Cupriavidus taiwanensis LMG 19424: one gene and its partner. The main gene of each other region encodes a partner of the protein of the gene in region 2 in a complex. Links are inferred from orthologs where the notes say so. Each region holds a gene or a part of one and is shown on either strand. Other genes may lie near its edges.

Evidence for each region.
Region 1: the proteins of RALTA_RS04775 (region 2) and RALTA_RS06890 are in contact, whole or in part, in a cryo-EM structure (PDB 9GE8), measured with the Escherichia coli proteins. The link is inferred for Cupriavidus taiwanensis LMG 19424 from one-to-one orthologs.

What each region holds. Positions count from the first base shown.
Region 1 is NC_010528.1:1,487,198-1,498,419, forward strand. The notes cover bases 4,648-7,595. They hold RALTA_RS06890 (arylesterase), read right to left. Parts: upstream 6,485-7,595; coding sequence 5,810-6,484; downstream 4,648-5,809. Other genes in these bases: RALTA_RS06885 (SurA N-terminal domain-containing protein), read left to right, coding at 4,648-5,160; RALTA_RS06895 (ABC transporter ATP-binding protein), read left to right, coding at 6,483-7,181; pgi (glucose-6-phosphate isomerase), read right to left, coding at 7,190-7,595. Outside these bases: RALTA_RS06865 (ABC transporter permease), read right to left, coding at 1-371; RALTA_RS06870 (ABC transporter substrate-binding protein), read right to left, coding at 428-1,450; RALTA_RS06875 (LacI family DNA-binding transcriptional regulator), read right to left, coding at 1,534-2,619; more of RALTA_RS06885, read left to right, coding at 3,226-4,647; more of pgi, read right to left, coding at 7,596-8,833; RALTA_RS06905 (bifunctional ADP-dependent NAD(P)H-hydrate dehydratase/NAD(P)H-hydrate epimerase), read right to left, coding at 9,062-10,651; RALTA_RS06910 (D-amino acid dehydrogenase), read right to left, coding at 10,659-11,222. UniProt on the Escherichia coli protein: TesA is a multifunctional esterase that can act as a thioesterase, lysophospholipase and protease.
Region 2 is NC_010528.1:1,025,222-1,036,624, forward strand. Bases 4,778-7,906 are described here. They hold RALTA_RS04775 (ABC transporter permease), read left to right. Parts: upstream 4,778-5,090; coding sequence 5,091-7,706; downstream 7,707-7,906. Other genes in these bases: RALTA_RS04770 (DUF4126 domain-containing protein), read left to right, coding at 4,778-5,008; RALTA_RS04780 (group II truncated hemoglobin), read left to right, coding at 7,742-7,906. In the rest of the region: xdhA (xanthine dehydrogenase small subunit), read right to left, coding at 1-1,053; RALTA_RS04755 (LysR substrate-binding domain-containing protein), read left to right, coding at 1,273-2,220; RALTA_RS04760 (substrate-binding domain-containing protein), read right to left, coding at 2,242-3,063; RALTA_RS04765 (substrate-binding domain-containing protein), read left to right, coding at 3,209-4,306; more of RALTA_RS04770, read left to right, coding at 4,409-4,777; more of RALTA_RS04780, read left to right, coding at 7,907-8,158; RALTA_RS04785 (DUF924 family protein), read left to right, coding at 8,202-8,798; RALTA_RS04790 (LOG family protein), read right to left, coding at 8,818-9,402; RALTA_RS04795 (TetR/AcrR family transcriptional regulator), read right to left, coding at 9,399-10,100; RALTA_RS04800 (diacylglycerol kinase), read right to left, coding at 10,221-10,706; RALTA_RS04805 (glycosyltransferase family 4 protein), read right to left, coding at 10,633-11,403.

The DNA of each region.
Region 1 (11,222 bases), 460 kb from region 2 along the record:
TTGCGGCCGCCCAGCATGATGACCATGAACCCGATCACCACGCCGGGAAAGGCCAGCGGAAAGGTCAGCATGGCCACCAGCACCGGCTTGCCCGGCACCGGATGCCGCTGCAGGAAGGTCCCCGCCACGCCGGCGATCGCCAGCGTGACCAGCGTCACCGAGGCCGACAACAGCACCGTGGACAGCAGGCTGTGCAGGTAGCGCGGGCTCGACAGCACGGTCCAGTAGACTCCCGCGCCGCTTTCCCCCGCCACGCTGACCGCCAGCAATTTGGCCATCGGCAAGCAGAAGAACGCCAGGAATACGATCAGCGCCGGCAGCGCGAAGACGATCAGCGTGCGGGCGGTTGGCGCAGTGGTGCGACGGCGCATGGGTTTCTCCATCTTGAGGGGGACTGGCCGGGGCCGCAGCGCGCCCCGGCGCGGCGTCAGCGCACTTCCTTCAGGTACTGGTCGCTGAAGGCCTTTTGCACTTCGGCCATCTTGCCGTAGTCGATGGTCTTCGCGCGCGCATAGTCCGAGGCCGGCAGGAAGCGGGATTCCACTTCCCTTGACACGGCCTTGGCCCGTACCGGGCGCAGATAGGCATTGGCCCACAGCGCCTGGCCGGCATCGGACAGCACGAAGTCCAGCACCTTGCGGGCTTCCGCAGGGTGCGGCGCCTTGTTGACCATGCTCATGACGTAGGGCACCACCAGCGAGCCCTCCCGGGGAATGACGAAGGCAACGTTGGCGCGATCCTTGTAGCGCGCGCGATAGGCGTTGAAGTCGTAGTCCAGCAGGATCGGGATTTCACCGGACAGCACGCGCGCGTACGCGGTCTGCTTCGGCACGATGGGCTGGTTCTTCTGCAGGTCCTTGAAGAACTTGAGGGCCGGGCCGAAGTTATCCAGCGAGCCGCCCAGCGCCTGGTTGATCGCCACCGCGCCCACATAGCCGACAAAGGCGCTGGCCGGGTCGAGATAGCCGACCATGCCCTTGTATTCGGGCTTCTGCAGGTCGGCCCATGACTGCGGCACCGGTTTGCCGCGCAACGCGTCGACATTGACCATCAGGCCCAGCGTGCCCGAATGGATGGCAAACCAGTGGCCCTGCGGGTCCTTCAGGCCGTCGGGGATGTCATTCCAGTTGGCAGGCTTATAGGGTGCCGTCACGCCTTCCTTCTGGGCCTGGATGCCGAACGTCACGCCGTAATACACCACGTCGGCCACCGGATTGGCCCTTTCCGCCACGATCTGGGCCAGCGACTGGCCCGAGTTCTTGTTGTCGTGCGGCACCGTGACGCCGGTCTTTTCCTTGATCGCGCGGATCTGCGCTGCCCAGTCCGCCCATTCCGGCGGGCAGTTGTAGCAGATTGCCGTTTGCGCGGCCGCGGCGTGGCTGAATACGACCGCGCCAACCGTGGGCAGCAGCCAGCGCAAGCGGCGCAGCCAGGACGAAGTCGATTGCATGATGCACTCCTTTTCTAGATATGACGGTGTGGGAAAACGGCGTAGGACGAGGCGATATCGGCGCTGCTTCGGTTGCTGTGCCGCTAAGCCGGCGGCCCCACGGTAGCGCCTTCGCGCAGCGCGTGCGGCAGCAGCGTCGCGCGGGGCAAGCGGGGGGCAGGCGCGGCCCCGGCGCTGGCGGGCGCGAGCCGTGCCAGCAGGCAGCCCAGCGCACGGGCACCGATCTCGTTGTTGGGCTGCGCCACGGTGGACAGCGGCGGTTCCAGCAACTGGCCGAGTTCGATGCCGTCGTAGCCGAGCACGGATACATCGCCGGGCACGGACAGCCCCAGGCGCTTCAGGATCGAAATCACGCCGATCGCCAGCATGTCGTTGGTGCAAAACAGCGCGGTGGGCGCGGATGGCGCTGTGACGAATTGCCGGATGCGCTCGACCTCCGCCGGCGTGTGCGTCGGCGTATGCGCTGGCAGGGACAGCGGCGGCAAGGGCTGCAGGCCATGCGCGCGCATCGCGTCCTGGTAACCCATGTGGCGCTGCCTGGCGCGGTCCGACGCGACGAAGGCGCCCGACACCACCGAGATGCGCCGATGCCCGGCAGCGATCAGCGTCTCGACGCCGGCGCGCGCGCTGACGCGGTTGTCCACCGATACCGAATAGCGTTTGCCCCGGCGCGCTGCCTGGTTGTACGCCAGGACATAGGGCACGCCTTCGGCATCCAGCTGTTCCAGCACCGCGCTGCGGGCGGCATCGGCCACCGTCAGCACCATGCCGTCGACGCGGTGACGCAGCAGATATTCAATCCGCTCGCGTTCGCGGGCCGGGTCGTAGCGGCTGGTCACCAGCATCAGCGAATAGCCTTGGGCCAGCGCCGCCTCCTCGATGCCGCGCCAGCATTCGGCAAACACGGCATTCTCGAGCGTCGGCAGCATGACCCCCACGATGCGCGAGCGCTGGGCCCGGAGCTTGGCACCCAGCAGGTTGGGGCGGAAGCCAAGCTCGCCCGCCGCCTGCAATACGCGCCCGGCGGTATCCTGGCGGACCATCTCCGGATTGCTGAACACGCGCGAGGCGGTCGCCAGCGACACGCCCGCGGCCCTGGCGACATTCACCAGAGTCGCGCCATTGGATGGCGCGGGCGGAGCGGCGAGGGCGGTGGCATTGCGGGGCATTAGGCAGGAATCGGGATCAGTGCAGGAGTTGGTGCCTGAAGTTTGTGCGGAAGAAAATGAAAACGTTTTCATTCAAGCCGCAAAAAAACGGGTGTCAAGGACAACCGTTGGTGCGGTGCGCCGCAAAACCGCCGGCGGGGCCATGCGAGTGGCGCGGAAGGCCGAACGAGGGCGATTGTGCGGGGCGCAAGTGACAGCGGGATGACACTAGTCACGAGGGACCAGCCACGGATCCTTCGCGTGATTGGCTGCAGCTAAGGTGATGGAGGCCCGCTTCGAGACCAAATTTAAACGTGTCCCCGTCTTGCGCTGGTACGGGAACATGCGCTATAGTTCGGCCTCTTTGCTGCGGCGCAGGTACGAAAGCAGGCTGCAGCAGGCACCGACACAGGAGTGGTAGTTCAGTCGGTTAGAATACCGGCCTGTCACGCCGGGGGTCGCGGGTTCGAGTCCCGTCCACTCCGCCAGTACCAAGAAGCGCCCGCAATCGCGGGCGTTTTTCATTTGTGGCTCATGTTCGCCACCCTGCACAAAGGGCGCTTGCCCGCCGGCTCCTGATAGAATCGTGGAGTTTGTCTTTCGTGCCAATCCACTACCCGAATCCGCATGCTTGATTTCGTACGCAACAACCGGCGCCTGATGCTCTTGCTGCTGCTGGTGCTTGTTTTCCCGTCGTTCGTGTTCTTCGGCGTGGAAAGCTATTCGCGCTTCATGGACAGCTCGCACGATGCCGCCAAGGTCGACGGCCGGGCCATCAGCGTGCAGGAGGTCGACAACGTCGTGCGCGACCAGAGCGAGCGCGCGCGCCAGATCCTGGGCGCCAACTATGATCCGCGCCAGTTCGAGGGTCCCGAGGCACGCAAGGCCGTGCTCGAGCAGCTGATCCAGCAACGCGTGATGGCCAATGCGGTGGCCAGCGAACACCTGACGGTGTCGGATGCCAAGCTGCTCGAAGAAATCAGCAGCCTGCCGGCGATCGCGCAGCTGCCGCGGGGCAAGGACGGCAAGATCGACGATAAGGCCTACCTGCAGCTGCTGCAGTCGCAGGGCATGACGCCCGAACAGTTCGATGCGCGCATGCGCTTCGAGCTGGCCATGCAGCAGCTGGGCGCATCGGTTGCCGCGACGGCGTTCGTGCCGAAGTCGCTGATCGAGCGACTGATGGCGGCGCGCGACCAGCAGCGCGACGTGCAGGCGCTGCTGTTCAAGCCGGCCGGCTACACCGCCAAGGTCCAGCCCGATGCCGCCGCGCTGAAGGCTTACTATGACAGCCACCAGCAGGACTTCTCGGTGCCGGAGCAGGCCAAGGTGGAATACCTGGTGCTGTCGGGCGAGGCCCTGGCGGCGTCGCAGGCGGTGACGCCGGAAGAGCTGAAGTCGTACTACGAAAGCAATATCGCGCGCTTCCGCGTCGACGAGCAGCGCCGCGCCAGCCATATCCTGATCAGCGCGCCGAAGGATGCGCCGGCCGCGCAGCGCCAGGCCGCCAAGGACAAGGCCACCAAGCTGCTGGAAGAGGTGCGCAAGCATCCGGACACCTTCGCCGACGTGGCGCGCAAGAACTCGCAAGACCCGGGCTCGGCCGAGAAGGGCGGCGACCTTGGCTTCATGGGCCGCGGCGCGCTGGTCAAGCCGTTCGAGGACGCCATGTACGCGCTCAAGGAAGGCCAGATCAGCGACGTGGTCGAAACCGACTTCGGCTACCACATCATCAAGCTGACCGGCACCAAGCCCGCGGAAACGCGGCCGCTGGAGGCCGTGCGCACCGAGCTGGAAGCCGAACTGCGCAAGCAGTTCGCCGACAAGAAGTTTGCCGAGCAGGCCGATGCCTTCGGCAATACCGTCTACGAGCAGGCCGACAGCCTCAAGCCCGCCGCCGACAAGTTCAAGCTGACCATCCAGACCGCCGACAAGGTCACGCGCCAGCCGAATCCGGCGCTGGGCGCGCAGAGCCCGCTGAACAACGAGAAGCTTCTCAAGGCGCTGTTCAGCGACGACGCCATCAAGAACAAGCGCAACACCGAAGCCGTGCAGGTTGCGCCGAACACGCTGGTGGCCGCCCGCATCGTCGCGTACCGCCCGGCGACCGTGCGCAAGTTCGAGGAAGTCGAAGCCCAGGTGCGCGAAGGCTATATCGCGCAGCAGGCCGCGGCGCTGGCGCGCAAGGATGGCGAGGCCCGCCTGGCCGCGCTGAAGCAGGCCGACAGCGCCGAGGGCTTTGGCCCGGTGCAGACGGTATCGCGCACCAAGGCCGACGGCATGACGCCGCAGGCAGTGGAAGCCGTAATGCGCGCCGATGCCGCCAAGCTGCCGGCGCTGGTGGGTGTGGACCTGGGTGCGCAGGGCTACGCGGTCTATCGCATCACCAAGGTCAGCCAGCCGGCACAGGCCAATCCGGCCCAGCGCCAGGCCGCGGCACAGCAACTGGCGCAGCTGGCCGGCCAGAGCGACCTGCAGGCCTTCTATGAAAGCCTGAAGGCCCGCGCCAAGGTCAAGATGCTGGCCCCCGCAGGCGCGACGCAAGGGCAAGGCGCCGAGTAATCCGCGCCGCCCCGCGCCACGCCGGGCACGCCGGAAACAAGAACCCCTGCCAATGTGGCAGGGGTTTTTTTGTGGTTAATCGCCGCATTGCAAGGGATGATGAGTGCGCGGGATTGTTGCTTGACTTCGTCGATGCGCCGGCCCTCTCCCCCGCCCCTCTCCCGCAAGCGGGAGAGGGGAGAAAACCAGCTGGAGGCGAAAATCCTTTGGGCTCGCCCGCGACAACGCGTGCGAGCGCAGCGACGCACTCCGTGCCAGTGCGCAAGGCCTGAGATAGGGAGCGCGCGCAGCGCAGCCGAAGGCGTCCCACCAATAACGTGATAGGCAGGCTGCCACCGACCTAAAGTCGGGTTCGTCCATCCGCCCCCGAACGCCAGGCACCTCCCGGTAGCGTCAGCAGGGTCGAACCACCACCATCACGACCGCAAGTCACCACCGCCAGAACCACCAACACCGCCTTGGCCAGCCGCCCAGGCGACGCGCTCTTTGCCTCCTTTCTGTCGCTCGGACAGAAAGGAGGTCGCCGGCTACGCCGGCGAAACAGCAGCGCCCGCCAAGCACAAAGCCGCACCCACCAAGCACGACCAACAAACAATCCGCATCACCCCAAAGGTTCAACGAGCCACTGCCCCGAATAACCCATTTATAGTCACTTCCCAACGCCGCGCTTGAGCAGCGGCTTGAGCTGCGGCCACACCGTATCCAGCAACGCCGGCTGTGCCGCGGCAGTCGGGTGAATACGGTCCGGCTGGAACCAATCCTGCCGCGCAATCACCTGGTCGAGGAAGAACGGCACCAGCCGCACCTTGTATTCCCCCGCCAGCCTGGGATACAGCGACACGAACTTCTCGGTGTAGTCCTGGCCATAGTTAGGCGGGATGCGCATGCCGATCAGCAATACGCTCGCGCCGGCCTTCTGCGCCGTGGTGACAATGTTGCGCAGGTTGGCCTCGGTGGTGTGCAGCGGCAAGCCGCGCAGCGCATCGTTGGCGCCCAGTTCGATCACCACGATGGCCGGACGGTGCCGCGACAGCAGGTCGGGCAGGCGGGTCTTGCCGCCGATGGTGGTCTCGCCGCTGATGCTGGCATTGACGACGCTATAATCGAACCGCTCCTGCCGCAGCCGGTCCTGCAGCAGCGTGACCCAGCCCGCGCCGCGCGCGATGCCGTATTCGGCCGACAAGCTGTCGCCCAGCACCAGCAACGCCGGGGCGGTGGCCTGGGCCGCGGGCTTTGCCTGGGCCTGGGCCGCGACCGGAATCGCCAGCGCCATGCCGGCTGCCAGCAGCAGCCTGCGCCTTTTCCCTCGGATCCCTATATCCATGTCTTCTTCCATTCTTGCAGTCGAATCCCTTGGAAAGACCGTAGCCGACACGACTGGTTCGCTGACGATTTTGCACGACGTGACCTTTTCCGTCACGCCGGGCGAAACGCTCGCCATCGTGGGCGCGTCCGGATCCGGCAAGTCGACGCTGCTGGGGCTGCTGGCCGGCCTGGACCTGCCCAGCGCCGGCACGGTGCGGCTGCACGGCCAGGACCTGTACGCGCTGGACGAGGACCAGCGTGCCGCGGTGCGCGGCCGGCATGTCGGCTTTGTGTTCCAGTCGTTCCAGCTGGTGGGCCACCTGACCGCGCTGGAGAATGTGATGCTGCCGCTGGAGCTGCGTGGCGAAACAGCGCAAGTGCGCGAGCGCGCCGTCGACATGCTGCAGCGCGTGGGCCTGGGCGCGCGCCTGGGCCACTACCCGCGCACGCTGTCGGGTGGCGAGCAGCAGCGCGTGGCACTGGCGCGGGCCTTCGTGGCGCGCCCCGACATCCTGTTTGCCGATGAACCGACCGGCAGCCTCGATACCGCCACCGGCGAAGCGGTGATTGCGCTGATGTTCGAACTGAACCGCGACGCCGGCTCCACGCTGGTGCTGGTCACCCACGACCGCTCGGTGGCGTCGCGCTGCGGGCGCGTGCTGACCATCGACGCCGGTCGCGTGGCCAGCGACGAATGGATCGGCGCCGAGGTCTGATCTGACGGCTAGCTGGCCGCGCCCGCCTTCAGCACCGCGCGGGCACGCGCGATCAGCGCGGCGGTGGAGGCATCGTGCTGGCCGGTGGCCGTGCCGGTCAGTTCGGCCTCGATCGGGCGCGCCAGGATCTTGCCGAGCTCAACGCCCCACTGGTCGAACGAGTTGATCCGCCACACCACGCCCTGCACGAAGGTGCGGTGCTCGTACAACGCAATCAGTGCGCCCAGCACATTGGGCGTCAGGTCCTCCATCAGCAGCGTGTTGCTGGGGCGGTTGCCGTCGAACACCATATGCGCAATGCGCACCTCGTCCTTCAGGCCGCTGGCGCGCAGCTCGTCGGCGCTGCGCCCGCGCATCAGCGCCTCGGCCTGCGCGAAGCAATTGGCCAGCAGCTTGGCGTGATGGCCGGGCAGGCGGCGCGGCGGCACCAGCGGCGCGACAAAATCCACCGGCACCACCTGCGAGCCCTGGTGGATCTGCTGGAAGTAGGCGTGCTGGCCGTTGGTGCCGGCCGTGCCCCACACCACCGGCGAGGTATGCGTGCGGATGCGCTGCCCATCGAGCTGCACGGACTTGCCGTTGCTTTCCATCTCCAGCTGCTGCAGGAAGGCGGGAAACAGCTCCAGCGAGGTCGAGTAGGGCGCCATGCAGCTGGTCGGCAGGTTCCAGAAATTGCGGTACCAGACCCCCAGCATGCCGAGGATCACCGGCATGTTGCGCTCCAGCGGCGCGGTGCGGAAATGCTCGTCCATCGCGTGCCCGCCGGCGAGCAGGTCGGAAAAGGCATCGAAGCCGACCGCCAGCGTGATCGACAGGCCGACCGACGACCACAGCGAAAAACGCCCGCCGATCCAGTCCCAGAACTCGAACATATTGGCCGGGTCGATGCCGAATTCGCGCACCGCCTCGGTATTGGTCGAGACCGCGACGAAATGCTTGGCCAGGTCCTGCTCGGCCACGCCGCTGGCGACAAACCAGGCGCGCGCGCTGCGCGCGTTGGCCATGGTCTCGAGCGTGGTGAAGGTCTTGGAGCAGACGATCACCAGGGTCCGCTGCGGGTCCAGCCGCACCAGGGTCTCGGCCAGGTCGGTGCCGTCGACGTTGGAGACGAAGTGCATGCGCGGCGCGGCATGGCCGTCGGCATCGGCCAGGTGCGACAGTGCGCGGCACACCATGCGCGGTCCCAGGTCGGAGCCGCCGATGCCGATATTGATGACATCGGTGATGCGCTCGCCGGTCGCGCCCTTCCAGGCGCCGCTGCGCACCCGTGCGGAGAAGTCGCGCATGCGTGCCAGCACCTGATGGATGGCCGGCACGACCGCTTCGCCATCGACCTTGAAGGCGGCGCCGGCGGGCGCGCGCAGCGCCACGTGCAGGACCGCGCGGTCTTCGGTGGTGTTGATATGCTCGCCCGCGAACATCGCATCGCGGCGCCGCGTGACGCCGGCCTCTGCCGCCAGCTGCATCAGCAGGCTCATGGTTTGCGGCGTGATGCGGTTCTTCGAGTAATCCAGATAGAGGCCAGCGGCTTCCAGCGAGCATTGTGCGACGCGCTGTGCGCCTTCGCGATCGAACCAGTCGCGCATCTGGGCGTCGCGAAGGGTGTCATGGTGCCGCAGCAGGGCATTCCAGGCGTGAAGGTCAGTGGGCATGCAGGACTAGCGTGCAGGACTAGCGGGGTTGCGGGGGCGCGAGCCGCGTGACGTTGCCGGCTTGCAAGACGGAGCGGTAAGTATATCGCCGCCATCGCGGCATCGGGCCTCGCGGCGGCGCCATATCGTTACCACTTGCAACATAACAGCCGCGGCACCGCACGGGTATCGGTCGTTGTCTGACGGCAGGTGCGGCCCGCGCCGCCGGTATGCGCGCGAACGCGCGCTTCACGCGTTCGCCGCGCTCAGCAACTGGTTGAATATGGCGCGCGCCGGCGCATACAGCTCGCTTGCCGTGACGCCTGCCGGGCCTGTGCCCTGTGCGACCAGCACATCGGCGGCACGGCCGTGGATCCACACCGCCGCCTGCGCCGCGGCCAGCGGCGCCATGCCTTGCGCCAGCAGCGCGCCCAGCATGCCGGCCAGCACGTCGCCGGTGCCGGCGCTGGCCAGCGCCGCGTTGCCGGTCGGGTTCAACGTCCAGGGGCTGCCGTCGGGAGCGGCAATCACGCTGCCCGAGCCCTTCAGCACCACCACGGCCCGCCATTGCGCGGCCAGCGCCGCCGCGGCGGCGGGCCGGTCGCGCTGGATCTCGGCCACCGGCACGCCCATCAGCCGCGCGGCTTCGAGCGGGTGCGGCGTCATCACGGTGGCCGCGCCGCGCGTGGCCAGGGTGCCGGCCAGTGCCGGGTCTGACGCCAGCAGGTTCAGCGCATCGGCATCCAGCACCAGCGGCAGCGTCGTGGCCTGCAGCAGCCGTGCGAACTGCTGGCGGGCGTTGGCATCGGTGCCCAGGCCCGGGCCGATCACCAGCGCCGACATCGACGTGTGCGCCAGCGTGTCGACCGCATGCAGCATCAGTTCCGGATGCAGCGGATCGAGCAGCGGTGCCGGCTGCGCCAGGAAGCCGATATGCACCTTGCCCGCGCCGAGCCATTGCGCGGCCCGGGCACCAAGCAGCGGCGCGCCGGTCATGCCCACGTTGCCGCCGATGACGGCGAGCGAGCCGTGCGTCCCCTTGTTGCTGGCGTGCCGGCGCCGGGGCAGCGCGGCACCGAAGAGCGCCGGGCCATTCACCAGGCCTTGCGGCGTTTCGTGCTGGAGATCGTCCAGGCCGATCGGCGCGATGTCGACCGCGCCGGCGCAGTCGCGCCCGTCGAGCGTGAGCAGGCCGGGCTTGGCGGCAATGAAGGTCAGCGTGCGCTGCGCCCGCACTGCCGGCGCGCCCGCGCCGGTGTCGGCGGACAGCCCGCTGGGAATGTCCAGCGCAAACACGGGCAGCCCGCTGCGATTGAGTTGCGCGATCCACCACGCCATGGGGCCGTCGGCGGGGCGGTTCAGGCCGATGCCCAGCAGGCCGTCGACGATCGCGGTGGTGTCGGCGGGCCAGGGCGCGTCATGCGAGGCATCCCTCTGCGCCATCGCGCGCAGCGGCACGGCCGCGGCCTGCGCCTGCTGCCATGCGGTCGCGGCATCGGCGGGCAGGCGCTGCGGATCGGCCGCCAGCCACACCTGCACCGCGCGGCCGGCACGGTGCAGCAGCGTGGCGGCGACCAGCGCATCGCCGCCGTTGTTGCCAGGACCCGCCAGGAACAACAGCGGTCCGCCGGGCGCATGGCAGGCGAGCCAGCGCGCCGCCGCGGCGCCCGCGCGCGACATCAGCGTGAAGGCCGGCAGCTGCGCCAGCGCGGCGCGCTCGATGCGGCGGATGGCGGCCACGTCGTAGAGCGGCACCGGGCGCGGTGCGGCGGCATCCAGGGCAAGCCAGCCTTCACCATGGGCGGCGGGTGTGAGGACGGTGGCGGCAGAGGGTGTCATGTCGGGCTTATCCGGACGGCCCCAGCCCGTAGCGATCCGGCAGCAGGCCTTCCATGTCGATGTCGGGGCCGCCGTGGCTGGCGCCAGCGCTGGCGGCGATCTGGTCAGCCGCAATCTTGCCTGATCCGCAGCTCATCGCCCAGCCCGTCGAACCATGGCCGAGGTTCAGGAACAGTCCGGGCACGGCGGTGGGTCCGATCAGCGGCGGGCCGTCGGGCAGCATCGGCCGCGCGCCGGCCCATTGCGTGGCCTCGTGGTAGTTGCCTGCCGCCGGAAACCAGTCGCGCGCCACCTTGACCAGCGTGTTCAGCGCGGCGGGGCGCAGGTCGAGCCGGCGCGAGCCCAGCTCCGCCGTGCCGGCCACGCGCAGCCGGTTGCCCATGCGCGTCATGGCGACCTTGTACGATTCGTCCATCAGCGCCCCCAGCGGGGCCTGCAGCTCGTCGCGGATCATTACCGTCACCGAATAGCCCTTGACCGGATACAGCGGCACGCGCAAGCCCAGCGGGCGCAGCAGTGCGGCACTGTCGGCGCCGGCGGCAAGCAGCACGCGCTCGGCGCTCAGCACCTC
Region 2 (11,403 bases):
CTTCTGGTACGCCAGGTACAGGTCTTCCAGCGGCAGCGTGCGGCGCGTCTCGCCATGCTGCAGCACCACTTCCGCGCCCAGCGCGATCAGCGCCGGCATGGAATCGCCGATCGGCGAGCCGTTGGCGATATTGCCGCCCAGCGTGCCGGCATTGCGGATCGGCAGCGAGGCAAAGCGCTTCCACAGTTCTTCCAGCTCCGGATGCGCGGCGTTGAGTGCGGCGTAGGCCTTTTCCAGCGTCACGGCGGCGCCGATCTCGATCATGCCGTCGCGTTGCGCGATCTGGTTCAGGTCTTCCACCTGGCCCACGTAGAGCAGGCTACCCAGCTCGCGGAACTGCTTGGTCACCCACAGGCCCACGTCGGTGCTGCCGGCCAGGATGCGGATATCCGGCTGCGCCGCCTTGATCGCGCCGAACTCGGCCGCGGTGCGCGGGGCGAAGAAGTCCTGGCCCTGCGCGCGGTAGCGGAAGGTCTCGCCGCGCTTGAGGTTGCGCAGCGTGTCGGCGATCTGCTTCGGGTCCAGCTTGCCGTCGGTCGGGGCCGGCAGGGCCATCATGCGCTCGCCGGCGTCGATGATCGGACGGTAGCCGGTGCAGCGGCACAGGTTGCCGGTCAGCGCGTCGCAGATGGTCTGGCGCGAAGGCGCCTCGCCGCCGGGGTTGTGCTGCTGGTACAGCGCCCACAGCGACATCACGAAGCCGGGGGTGCAGAAGCCGCACTGCGAGCCGTGGCACTCGACCATGGCTTCCTGCACCGGGTGCAGGGTGCCGTCGGCCTGGCGCAGGTCCTCGACCGTGATCAGGGCCTTGCCGTCGAGCGTGGGCAGGAACTGGATGCAGGCGTTGACCGCCTTGAATTCGACGTCGCCGCCGTCCTGCAGCTCGCCGATGACGACGGTACAGGCGCCGCAGTCGCCTTCGGCGCAGCCTTCCTTGGTGCCGGTGCAGCGGGCGTCTTCACGCAGGTACTGCAGCACGGTGCGGGTAATGGGGGCGTCGGATACTTCCTTGACCTGGCCGCGGTGGAAAAAGCGGATGGTTTGCGTCTCCATGGTCTTCTCTCTCTTGGGGATGGCGGAAACATAGCATCGCTACGTTTCATGCAATATTCGACCCAGGTGATATGCGCCATCAGCGGGCACGCCGGTCGGTGCCCGGCCGCACTGAGCGGTATGCCGATTTGACCGATTGTGGGGTGCCTGTCATACACTATGCGCCGTTCCCATCCCCCACGCCACCCATCCGGCCCCCGCCGGAGGGCCGCCATCGCCATGCACGGACGCGACCATCTCGATACCTATTTGCTGCGGGTGCTCCACACCCTGCTCACCGAGCAGAGCGTGACCCGCACCGCCGTGCGTCTGGGCCAGTCGCAGCCCGCCATCAGCAATACCCTGAAGCGCCTGCGCGAGATCACCGGCGACGCCATTTTGGTGCGGGGCAAAAACGGCATGGTGCCGACCGAGCGCGGCCGCGAACTGCTGGCGCTCGCCGAGCAAAGCCTGGCGGCGATGGACCGCATCGCGCGCCCGCCGCAGCAGTTCGACCCGGCGACCACCACGCGCACGTTCCATCTCGGCGCGCCGGACTACCTTGACGCCTTCTTCCTGCCCAATATCGTCGAGCGCGTGCGCCGGCTGGCGCCGGGCGCCAAGCTGTTCGTGCACCCGATGACATCGTCGTCGGACTTCCTCGACGACCTCGAGCAAGGGCAGCTGGATATCGTGGTCGGCAACTGGCTGTCGCCGCCGGAACACCTGCATATCTCGCCGCTGTTCGACGATGAGGTGGTGTGCATGCTGGGCGCGCAGCACCCGCTGGCGCGCAAGGGGCTGACGCTCAAGCACTACCTGGAAATGCCGCACCTGGCCCCGGCGCCTTATGCGTCGATGCAGCGCAGCATGATCGATCAGGCGCTTGCCGAGCAGGGCTACAAGCGCAATATCCAGGTGACGCTGCCTTATTTCGGCCTGGTGCCGTATGTGCTGATGAAGACCGACATGGTCTTCACCACTGGCCGGCAGTTCGCGGCGCACTATGCGCAATACCTGCCGATCCGGATGGTGCCGTCGCCGGTGTCGTTCCCGCGCATGCGCTTCTACCAACTGTGGCACGAGCGCTGCCATGCCGCGCCGGACGTGATGTGGATCCGGCGCATGATCGCGGAGGTGGCGGCGGACCTGCCGCAGTTGCCTAGGCTGGAGGCGGAGGCGGGCTGAAGCGGTGCTGAAGCGCCGGGGCTACTTGGCATGGGCGGTGGGAAAGAACAACTGCTCCCCAGCCACCTTGTACCCCGCAATCGCGTCCTGCCCTTCCTTCGACGTGATCCACTCCACCAGCTTCATCGCATCCTTGTAGTGGGTGCCCGGATGCCTGGCCGGGTTGACCGCGATGATGCCGTACGGATTGAACATCTTCGGATCGCCCTCGATGGCGATCGCCAGCCCGGTCCTGGCGCGGTAGGCGCCGTAGGTGGCGCGGTCGGACAGCGTATAGGCCGGCATCTGCGCCGCCATGGTCAGCACCTCGCCCATGCCCAGGCCGGCGTTGACGTACCACGGCTGGCCCTTGGGCTCGATGCCGAGCTGCTTCCAGTAGTCTTTCTCCATCACGTCGGTGCCGGAATTGTCGCCGCGCGAGATGAACTTGCTGCCGCTGGCGGCGAGCTTGCGTAACCCGGCCAGCACGTCCTTGCCGCCCCTGACGCCAGCCGGGTCGCTGGCCGGCCCGACCACGATGAAGTCGTTGTACATCACGTCGCGCCGGTTGACGCCGTAGCCGGCGGCGACGAACGCGTCTTCCATCTTGCGCGCGTGCACCAGCAGCACGTCGACATCGCCCATCTCGCCCATCTTCATGGCCTTGCCCGAGCCCACGGCGATGACTTTCACCGTGACGCCCGACTTCTGCTCGAAGCGCGGCAGCAGGTGCTTCAGCAGGCCGGAGTTCTCGGTGCTGGTGGTGGTGGCGAGCCTGATCTCGCCGGCATGCGCGGCCGACAGAATGCCGACGCAGAGCAGCGGCGCGACGAGTCGGCGCCAGGGCAGGGTATGGCGGGGCATTGGCAATCTCCTCGATGTTATGTTCTTGCAGACATAATTGATTTTGCCTTCCAGTCTCAGCGAGAATGCGCCAAAACAACATAAGAAAAGGGGTATTCATTGTGATCCAGCCCAGATCGGCATGTAAATATGTAGCGGAGAACCTATGAGCTTCCGCTTCGACCTGTTTCCGGTGATCGCCCCGGACGACAATCCGCGCGCCAACGCCAAGGTGTTCCAGCTGCTCAAGGCCGTGCGCGAAACCGGGTCGCTGCACCGCGCCGCGCGCGAGATCGGGTTGTCGTACCGCCACGCCTGGGGCGTGATGCGGTCGTGGGAAGAAATGCTCGGCCGCAGCATGCTGGATATGGAGCGCGGGCGCGGCGCCTCGCTGACGCGCTTCGGCGAGCGCCTGCTGCGCGCCGAACTGCGCCTGCGCGAATCGATCGAGCCGGCGGTGCAGCGCGCCATGGCGGAGTTCATCGCCGACCTGGACGACGCCCAGCAGCCGCAGTCGTGCGTGCATTTCACCGGCAGCCATGATCCGGCGGTGGAGGTGCTGGCGGCCGCGCTGGGCACGGCCGGCAGCCCGCTGCGGCTCGACACGGTGTTCTGCGGCAGCGTGGAAGGGCTGATCTGCCTGCAGGAGCGGCAGTCGGAGCTGGCCGGCTTCTATGTCTCGCCGGTGCAGACCGCGGGCTCGGTGGCGCATGTGACCTTGCGCAAGTGGCTGCGGCCCGGCGCGGTGCGGCTGCTGCGGCTGGCGTGGCGCGAGCAGGGGCTGATCCTGGCGCCGGAGCTGGCGCGTGAGGTGCACGACCTGCGCGCCCTGGCGCGCAGCCAGGCCCGCTTCGTCAACCGGCAGCGCAGTTCGGGCACGCGCATGCTGTTCGACCAGCTGCTGGCGGCAGAGGGCCTGTATCCCGACCTGATCAACGGCTACGACGAGACCGAGTTCAGCAATGAAAAAGTGGCGGAAGCCGTGCATAGCGGCCGCGCCCAGGCCGGTTTCGGGCTGCGCATGAACGCCGAGGCCCACGGCCTGGCTTTTGTGCCGCTGACGCGCGAGGCCTATTACCTGGCGCTGCGCAAGAACGACCAGACCGCCGGCTGGATGGCCGCGCTGCTGGCCTTGCTGGCCGATCCGGCCTTTGCCCGGCGCATCGAGGCGCTGCCCGGCTATGCCATGGCCGAGCCGGCGGGCATCCTGACCCCGCAGGAGGCGCTGCCGTGGTTCGGCCCGGACGGCAAGGAGGGCAGCTGAGCCACGGCGGTCCCGGACCGGTCGGGCCGGTCCGTATTACACTCCCTGCGAGGGCGCGCCGGTCTCTGCACCGGCCTGCGCCGGACCCTTGCAAGGAGCGCCATGCTGGAAACCGCCGCGCTGGCCGCGGGCATGTCCTGGGCTAGCGGATTTCGCCTGTACCTGGCCGTGCTGGCCGCCGGCGTGCTGGCGCGGCTGGGCTGGCTGGAACTGCCGCCCGGGCTGCAGCCGCTGGAATCGTGGTGGGTGATCGGCGTGGCTGCGCTACTGGCCGTGGCCGAGTTCGTCGCCGACAAGGTGCCCGCCTTCGACACCGTCTGGGACGGCATCCATACCTTCATCCGCATTCCCGCGGGGGCGATCCTGGCGGCCGCCGCATTCGGCCAGCTGGATCCGCAATGGGTGGTGGCGGCAGGGCTGATCGGCGGCACGCTGGCCGGCACTGCGCATGCGGTCAAGGCCGGCACGCGCGCGCTGATCAACGTGTCGCCGGAACCGTTTTCCAACTGGACGGCCTCATTCACTGAGGACCTGACCGCCACCGGCAGCCTGCTGCTGGCGTTCTTCGTGCCGGTGCTGTTCCTGGTGCTGCTGGCGGTGTTCCTGCTGGGCTCGGTGTGGCTGCTGCCGAAGTTGTGGCGCGGCGTGCGCCGCCTCCATGCCAGCCTGCGCGGCGGGGCCCGGCATGACGCGCCGCGCTAGCGGCGCCGCCGTTCTGCCACCTTTTGCTTTGCCCGACTGACCCGAGGCGCACCGGCGCCAGCAACCAAGAACCAAGCAACCGATGCCCTCCGAGTCCGCCATCGACGTCCCGGCCACTGCCGCACAACCCGCCGGACTGCACGCCGCCACCGGCGGCAAATTTTCCGCCTGGCGCCAGGCGCTGCGCATGGCCCGCCGCGACTGGCTGGCGGGCGAGCTTTACCTGCTGCTGTTTGCGCTGGTGCTGGCGGTGGCCGCGCTGACCAGCGTGGGTTTCATGGCCGACCGCATGCGGCTGGGCCTGGAGCGCGATGCGCGGCAAATGATTGCCTCGGATGTGCTGCTGGTGGCCGACCAGCCCTTCGACGCCGCGTTCGCGCAGCGTGCCCGCGCCGCCGGCCTGGCGGTGGCGCAGACCGTGACCTTCCCGAGCATGGCCACGGCCGAGGGCAAGGGCCAGGCCGGCGCCGAGCCGCCCAGCCAGCTGGCCGCGCTCAAGGCCGTGACCGACGGCTATCCGCTGCGCGGCCGGCTCAAGGTGACCGGCGCGCCGGGCGGGCCGGACGCGCCCGCCGACGGCATTCCCGCGCCGGGCACGGTATGGGTCGACGAGGCGCTGCTGGGCGCGCTGGGCGTCGCGGTGGGCGACAGCCTGCGGCTGGGCAGCCGCAGCTTCCGCATCGACCGCATCATCACGCAGGAGCTCGATCGCGGCACCGGCTTCATGAACTTCGCGCCGCGCGTGCTGATGCCGCTGTCGGACCTGGACGGCACCGGTCTGATCGGCTGGGGCAGCCGCGTTACCTACCGGCTGCTGGTGGCCGGACCCGACGCCGCCGGCGCGGCCTTCCAGAAATGGGCGCGGGACGAGATCGAACGCCGCAAGCTGCGCAATACGCGGGTGGAGTCGCTGGAATCGGGCCAGCCGCAGATGCGCGCCACGCTGGACCGCGCCGAGCGCTTCCTGTCGCTGGTGGCGGTGCTGTCGTCGATGATCGCCGCGGTGGCGATCGCGATGTCGGCGCGCCGCTATATGCAGCGCCACACCGATGCCTGCGCGGTCTACAAGTGCCTGGGTCTGTCGCGCGGGCAGATCCTGCGGGCATTCGGGCTGGAATTCCTGCTGGTCGGTGCGGCCGGCGCGCTCGCCGGCGTGCTGCTCGGCTACCTGGCGCACTATGGCCTGCTGCTGTCGCTGGGGGGGCTGCTCAAGGTGTCGCTGCCGCAGCCGTCGCTGCTGCCGGCGCTGGTGGGCGTGCTGGCCGGGCTGGTGCTGCTGGCCGGGTTTGCGCTGCCGCCGCTGCTCGCGCTGACGCGGGTCGCGCCGTTGCGGGTGTTGCGGCGCGATATCGGGCTGCCGCCGGTATCGGCGTGGGTGGCCTACGCGCTGGGCCTGGGGGCCTTTGTCGCGCTGCTGCTGGTGGCCGCGCGCGACCTGCGGCTGGGCCTGACCACCGCGGGCGGCTTTATCGCCGCGGGGGTGGTGTTCGGCGTGCTGGCGCTGGGCCTGCTGACGCTGCTGTCGCGGCTGCTGCGCGGACGCCTGCGCGGGCGCGCGGCGATGGGGTGGCGCTTTGCGCTGGCGGTGCTGGAGCGCCGCCGCGCGGTGACGGTGCTGCAGACCGTGGCGCTGGCGGTGGGGCTGATGGCGCTGCTGCTGCTCGGCATGACCCGCAACGACCTGGTCGATTCCTGGCGCAACGCCACGCCGGCCGACGCGCCCAACCGCTTCATCATCAATATCCAGCCGGACCAGCGCGAGCCGCTGCGCCAGATGCTGGCCAACGCGGGCATCACCGACCTGCTTTACCCCATGGTGCGCGGGCGCCTGACCCATATCGGCGAGCGCACCATCCGCGGCGACAGCTTCGAGGACGGGCGCGCGCGCAACCTGGTCGAGCGCGAGTTCAACCTGTCCTATACCGATGCGCTGCCGGAGGGCAACCGCGTGATCGCCGGACGCTGGTCGAACGGGGCGGACGGCGCCGAGGCCGGCGCGTCGGTGGAAGAGGGCATCGCCAAGACCCTGGGCATCCGGCTCGGCGACACGCTGCGCTTCGACGTGGCCGGCCAGCCGGTGCAGGCGCGCGTGACCTCGCTGCGCAAGCTCGACTGGGGCTCGATGCGGGTCAACTTCTTCGTGATCCTGCCGCCGCGGGCGATGCAGGGCATGCCCGAGACCTACATCACCTCGTTCCACCTGCCGCCCGCCAGCGCCGCGCTGGGCAACCGGCTGATCGCCGCCTTTCCCAACATCACCGTGGTCAACACCGACATGATCCTGCGCCAGATCCAGGACATCCTGGACCAGGTAATCGCGGCGGTGGAGTTCCTGTTCGTCTTCACGCTGGCGGCGGGCGTGACCGTGCTGTACGCAGCGTTGTCCGGCGCGCGCGACGAGCGCATGCGCGACGCCGGCCTGCTCAAGGCGCTGGGCGCTTCGGCCGCGCTGGTGCGGCAGACGCAGTATGCCGAGTTCCTGGTGGTGGGCGGCCTTGCCGGCCTGCTGGCCAGCCTCGGCGCGATCGCGGTGGGCTGGGGGCTGTCGCAGTTCGTGTTCGACTTCCCGTACCGCTTCAATGCGTGGATCGTGCCGGTCGGCGTGGTTTCTGGCATGCTGTGCGCTTTTGCCGGCGGCTGGCTGGGCCTGCGCGAAGTGCTGCGCCAACCGGCGCTGGCGACCTTGCGCGATGCCTGAGCCCGCGTGCCGGCGCCGCGCAGACCGAGTGTGTGATGAGTACTGAATCCGACGACAAGCCCGGCAATGCCGAGGCCACTGCCTTTGAACTGGTGGGCGGCGAGGCGCGCGTGCGCGAACTGGTCGACCGCTTCTACGACCTGATGGACCTGGAGCCGCAGTTCGCGGGGCTGCGCGCGCTGCACCCGCCGTCGCTCGACGGCTCGCGCGACAAGCTGTTCTGGTTCCTGTGCGGCTGGCTGGGCGGCCCCAACCACTTTATCGAGCGCTTCGGCCATCCGCGCCTGCGCGCGCGCCATATGCCGTTCGAGATCGGCGTCAGCGAGCGCGACCAGTGGATGCGCTGCATGGCGCTGGCGATGCAGGACATCGGCCTGTCCGAAGACCTGCAGCTGCGCCTGATGCAGGCCTTCTTCCAGACCGCCGACTGGATGCGCAACGTGGCGCGCTGAGGTGCCAACGCTCCCGTTTCTCCCTCGAGAGGTTTCCCTGCCGATGACAGCCCAACTGCCTGAAGACGCCCTGCGTGTGCTGGATTTCTGGTTCGAACAGCCCGGTTCCGCCGCCTGGAATACCGCGCGCCCGCAATGGTTCACCAAGTCGGATGCGTTCGATGCGCAGGTTCGCGCGAACTTCCTGTCTGACTGGCAGGTCGCCTGCGACGGGGCGCCTGACGACTGGTCGGTCACGCCCGAGGGCGCCTGCGCGCGCGTGGTGCTGCTGGACCAGTTTCCGCGCAACATGTTCCGCAACGACCCGCGCAGCTTCGGCACCGATGCGCAGGCGCTGGCACTGGCCCGCCGCATCGTCGCCTCTGGCATGGACCGCGCGCTGCCGACCGACTACCACCGCATGTTCTGCTACATGCCGTTCGAGCATTCGGAGTCGCTGGAAGACCAGGACGAGGCGGTGCGCCTGATGACGCAGCTGCGCGAGGCCAGCGGCGGCGCGGTCGATGTGGTGGAGTGGGCCGAGAAGCACCGCGCGATCATCGCGCGCTTTGGCCGCTTCCCGCACCGCAATGCGGTGTTGGGCCGGCAGAGTACGGCCGAGGAACAGGCGTTCCTGCAGCAGCCGGGTTCTTCCTTCTGATCCGGAAGGTGGCGCGCGCTCAGGTCTGGTCGCGGGCCTCCTGCCACTTGTCGACGCGCACGCGCGGCGCGCCCGCCAGTTGCGTCAGCAGGCCCGCAGGCGTGTCGCCCACGTGCAGCAGGTCGGCGTGCACCTGCTTCAGGAAGCCTTCCTGCACCGCGTGCGACAGGAAGCCGAGCATGCCGTCGTAGAAGCCTGCCAGGTTGAGCAGGCCCACCGGCTTGGCGTGGTAGCCCAGCTGCAGCCAGGTGAAGGTCTCGAACAGTTCCTCGAAGGTGCCCACGCCGCCGGGCATGGCGACAAAGGCATCGGCGCGGTCGGCCATCATCTGCTTGCGTTCGTGCATGTTGCGCACCACGTGCAGTTCGGTCAGGCCGCGGTGGCCGACTTCCTTCTGCATCAGCGCTTCGGGGATGATGCCGACGGCCCTGCCGCCATGCTCCAGCACGGCATCGGCGACGATGCCCATCAGGCCCACCTTGCCACCGCCGTACACCAGCGTCAGGCCGCCTTCGGCCAGGGCGCGGCCGAGCAGTCGCGCGCCCTCGGCGTATTCCGGACGGTTGCCGGGGCTGGACCCGCAATACACGCAGACGGATTTCACTTCGCTTCCTTTGCCGCACCGGCGGCGGCCTTGGCTGCCGCGTAGTCGCGCGCCAGCTGGTCGAATGCCTCCCGCGCCCGGCCGCGCAGATACGGGGCCAGGATCGAAAAGATGTGGTAGCTCGAACCGTGCAGGTAGCCGCGGATCTGCTCGGGGTCGTTGTACTGGCGCGGATGCTGCACGAACTGGAACGACAGCCAGTAGGTGGCGACCACCACCATGTTGGTGCAGATGGCCTCGACCTGCTCGGGCGTGGCTTCCATCTCGCCGTCCTCGATGAACTGGCGGCAGATCTCGTGTGCAAAACGCTGCTTTTGCTCGACGATGCGCTTGAAGTTGGTCTCCAGCATCCGGTTGCGCGCCAGCAGGTCGTTGATGTCGCGGTACAGGAAGCGGTAGTTCCACAGGAACTCGGACATGTACTGCAGGTAGCCCCAGCTTTCGTCGAGCGTGGCCTTGTGGTCGTCCGGCATCTTCAGGCGGCGCTCCATCTCCTGCTCGAAGCGCACGAAGATCGAGTTGATGATGTCGTCCTTGTTGCGGAAGTGGTAGTAGAGATTGCCGGGGCTGATCTCCATTGCTTCCGCGATCGTGGTGGTGGTGACGTTGGGCTCGCCGACTTCGTTGAACAGGCGCAGCGAGACGTCGAGGATGCGGTCCCTGGTGCGGCGGGGGCCGGTTTGCGGTTTCGGTTCCATGGGCGTCCGGGCGATCGGTGCGATCGGTAAGTCGGGGGCAGGGTAGCGATTATAAGCAATCGGCCTGCCGTGCCCCATCCCGCCGGCGCCACCCGGCCTGCGCCGGCCGGCCCGGGCCGCTCAGCCGGCCAGCGCCCGTATCCAGCGCACCACGTGCGGTCCGGCAATGGTCATCCAGGTGCCGCCGCACAGCACCAGCGCCAGCATCACCGCCGCGCTGCCGAAGTCCTTGGCGCGCTTGGACAGGCTGTGCCGCTCCAGCGAGATGCGGTCGACCGCGGCTTCGACGCTGGAGTTGAGCAGCTCGACGATCAGCACCACCAGCAGCGTGCCCAGCAGCAGGATGCGCTCGACCGCGGTCACCGGCAGCAGAAAGGCGCACGGCGTCAGGATTACCACCAGCGTCAGCTCCTGGCGGAACGCGCTTTCCTCCAGCACCGCGTAGCGCAGCCCGGACAGCGAATTGATGGCCGCATGCCACGCGCGCGCCAGGCCCCGGTTGCCCTTGTGCGGGTTCTGGTCGATGGAATAGTCAGCGCTCTGCATGGCGGGCGGCGGCCTCTGCATTGGCGGGTCGGACGGCAGTTCCGGATGCGGTTTCGGCATGGGTTTGCGGTGCGGAAGGCTTGGGGGTGGCGGATGGGGCCGCTGCGCCGCCCCGGCCCGGCCTGGCGCCCGCGAACGGCCGCAGGTGGGCCAGGAACTGCTCGGACGCCGCGCGCCACGAAAACTGCTCGGCGTGGGCGCGGGCCGTGGCACGGTCGATGCGCAGCGCTTCCAGGCAGGCTTCGCGCAGGTCTTCGTGCATCACGCCGGCGGGGCTGTCGCCCAGCACGTCGATCGGACCCGTGACCGGATACGCGGCCACCGGCAAGCCGCTGGCCAGCGCTTCCAGCAGCACCAGCCCGAAGGTGTCGGTGCGGCTCGGGAACACGAACACATCAGCGGAAGCATACACCCGCGCCAGCTCGGGCTGGCTCAGCACGCCCAGGTAGTTGGCGCCGGGATAGCGCGCGCGCAGCGCCGGCAGCGCCGGGCCGTCGCCGACCACCCATTTGGAGCCGGGCAGGTCCAGCGCCAGGAACGCCTCGACGTTCTTCTCCACCGCCACGCGGCCGACGTACAGGAAGATCGGGTGGGCGGTGTTGAGCACATTGGCGCGCTGCGGCGTGAACACGTCCAGGTCCACGCCGCGTGTCCACAGCACGGCGTTGCCGATGCCGTAGCGCCGCAGGTCGTCGAGCACCACCGGCGTCGGCGCCATCACGGCCTGGGCCGGGCCATGGAACCAGCGCAGGAAACG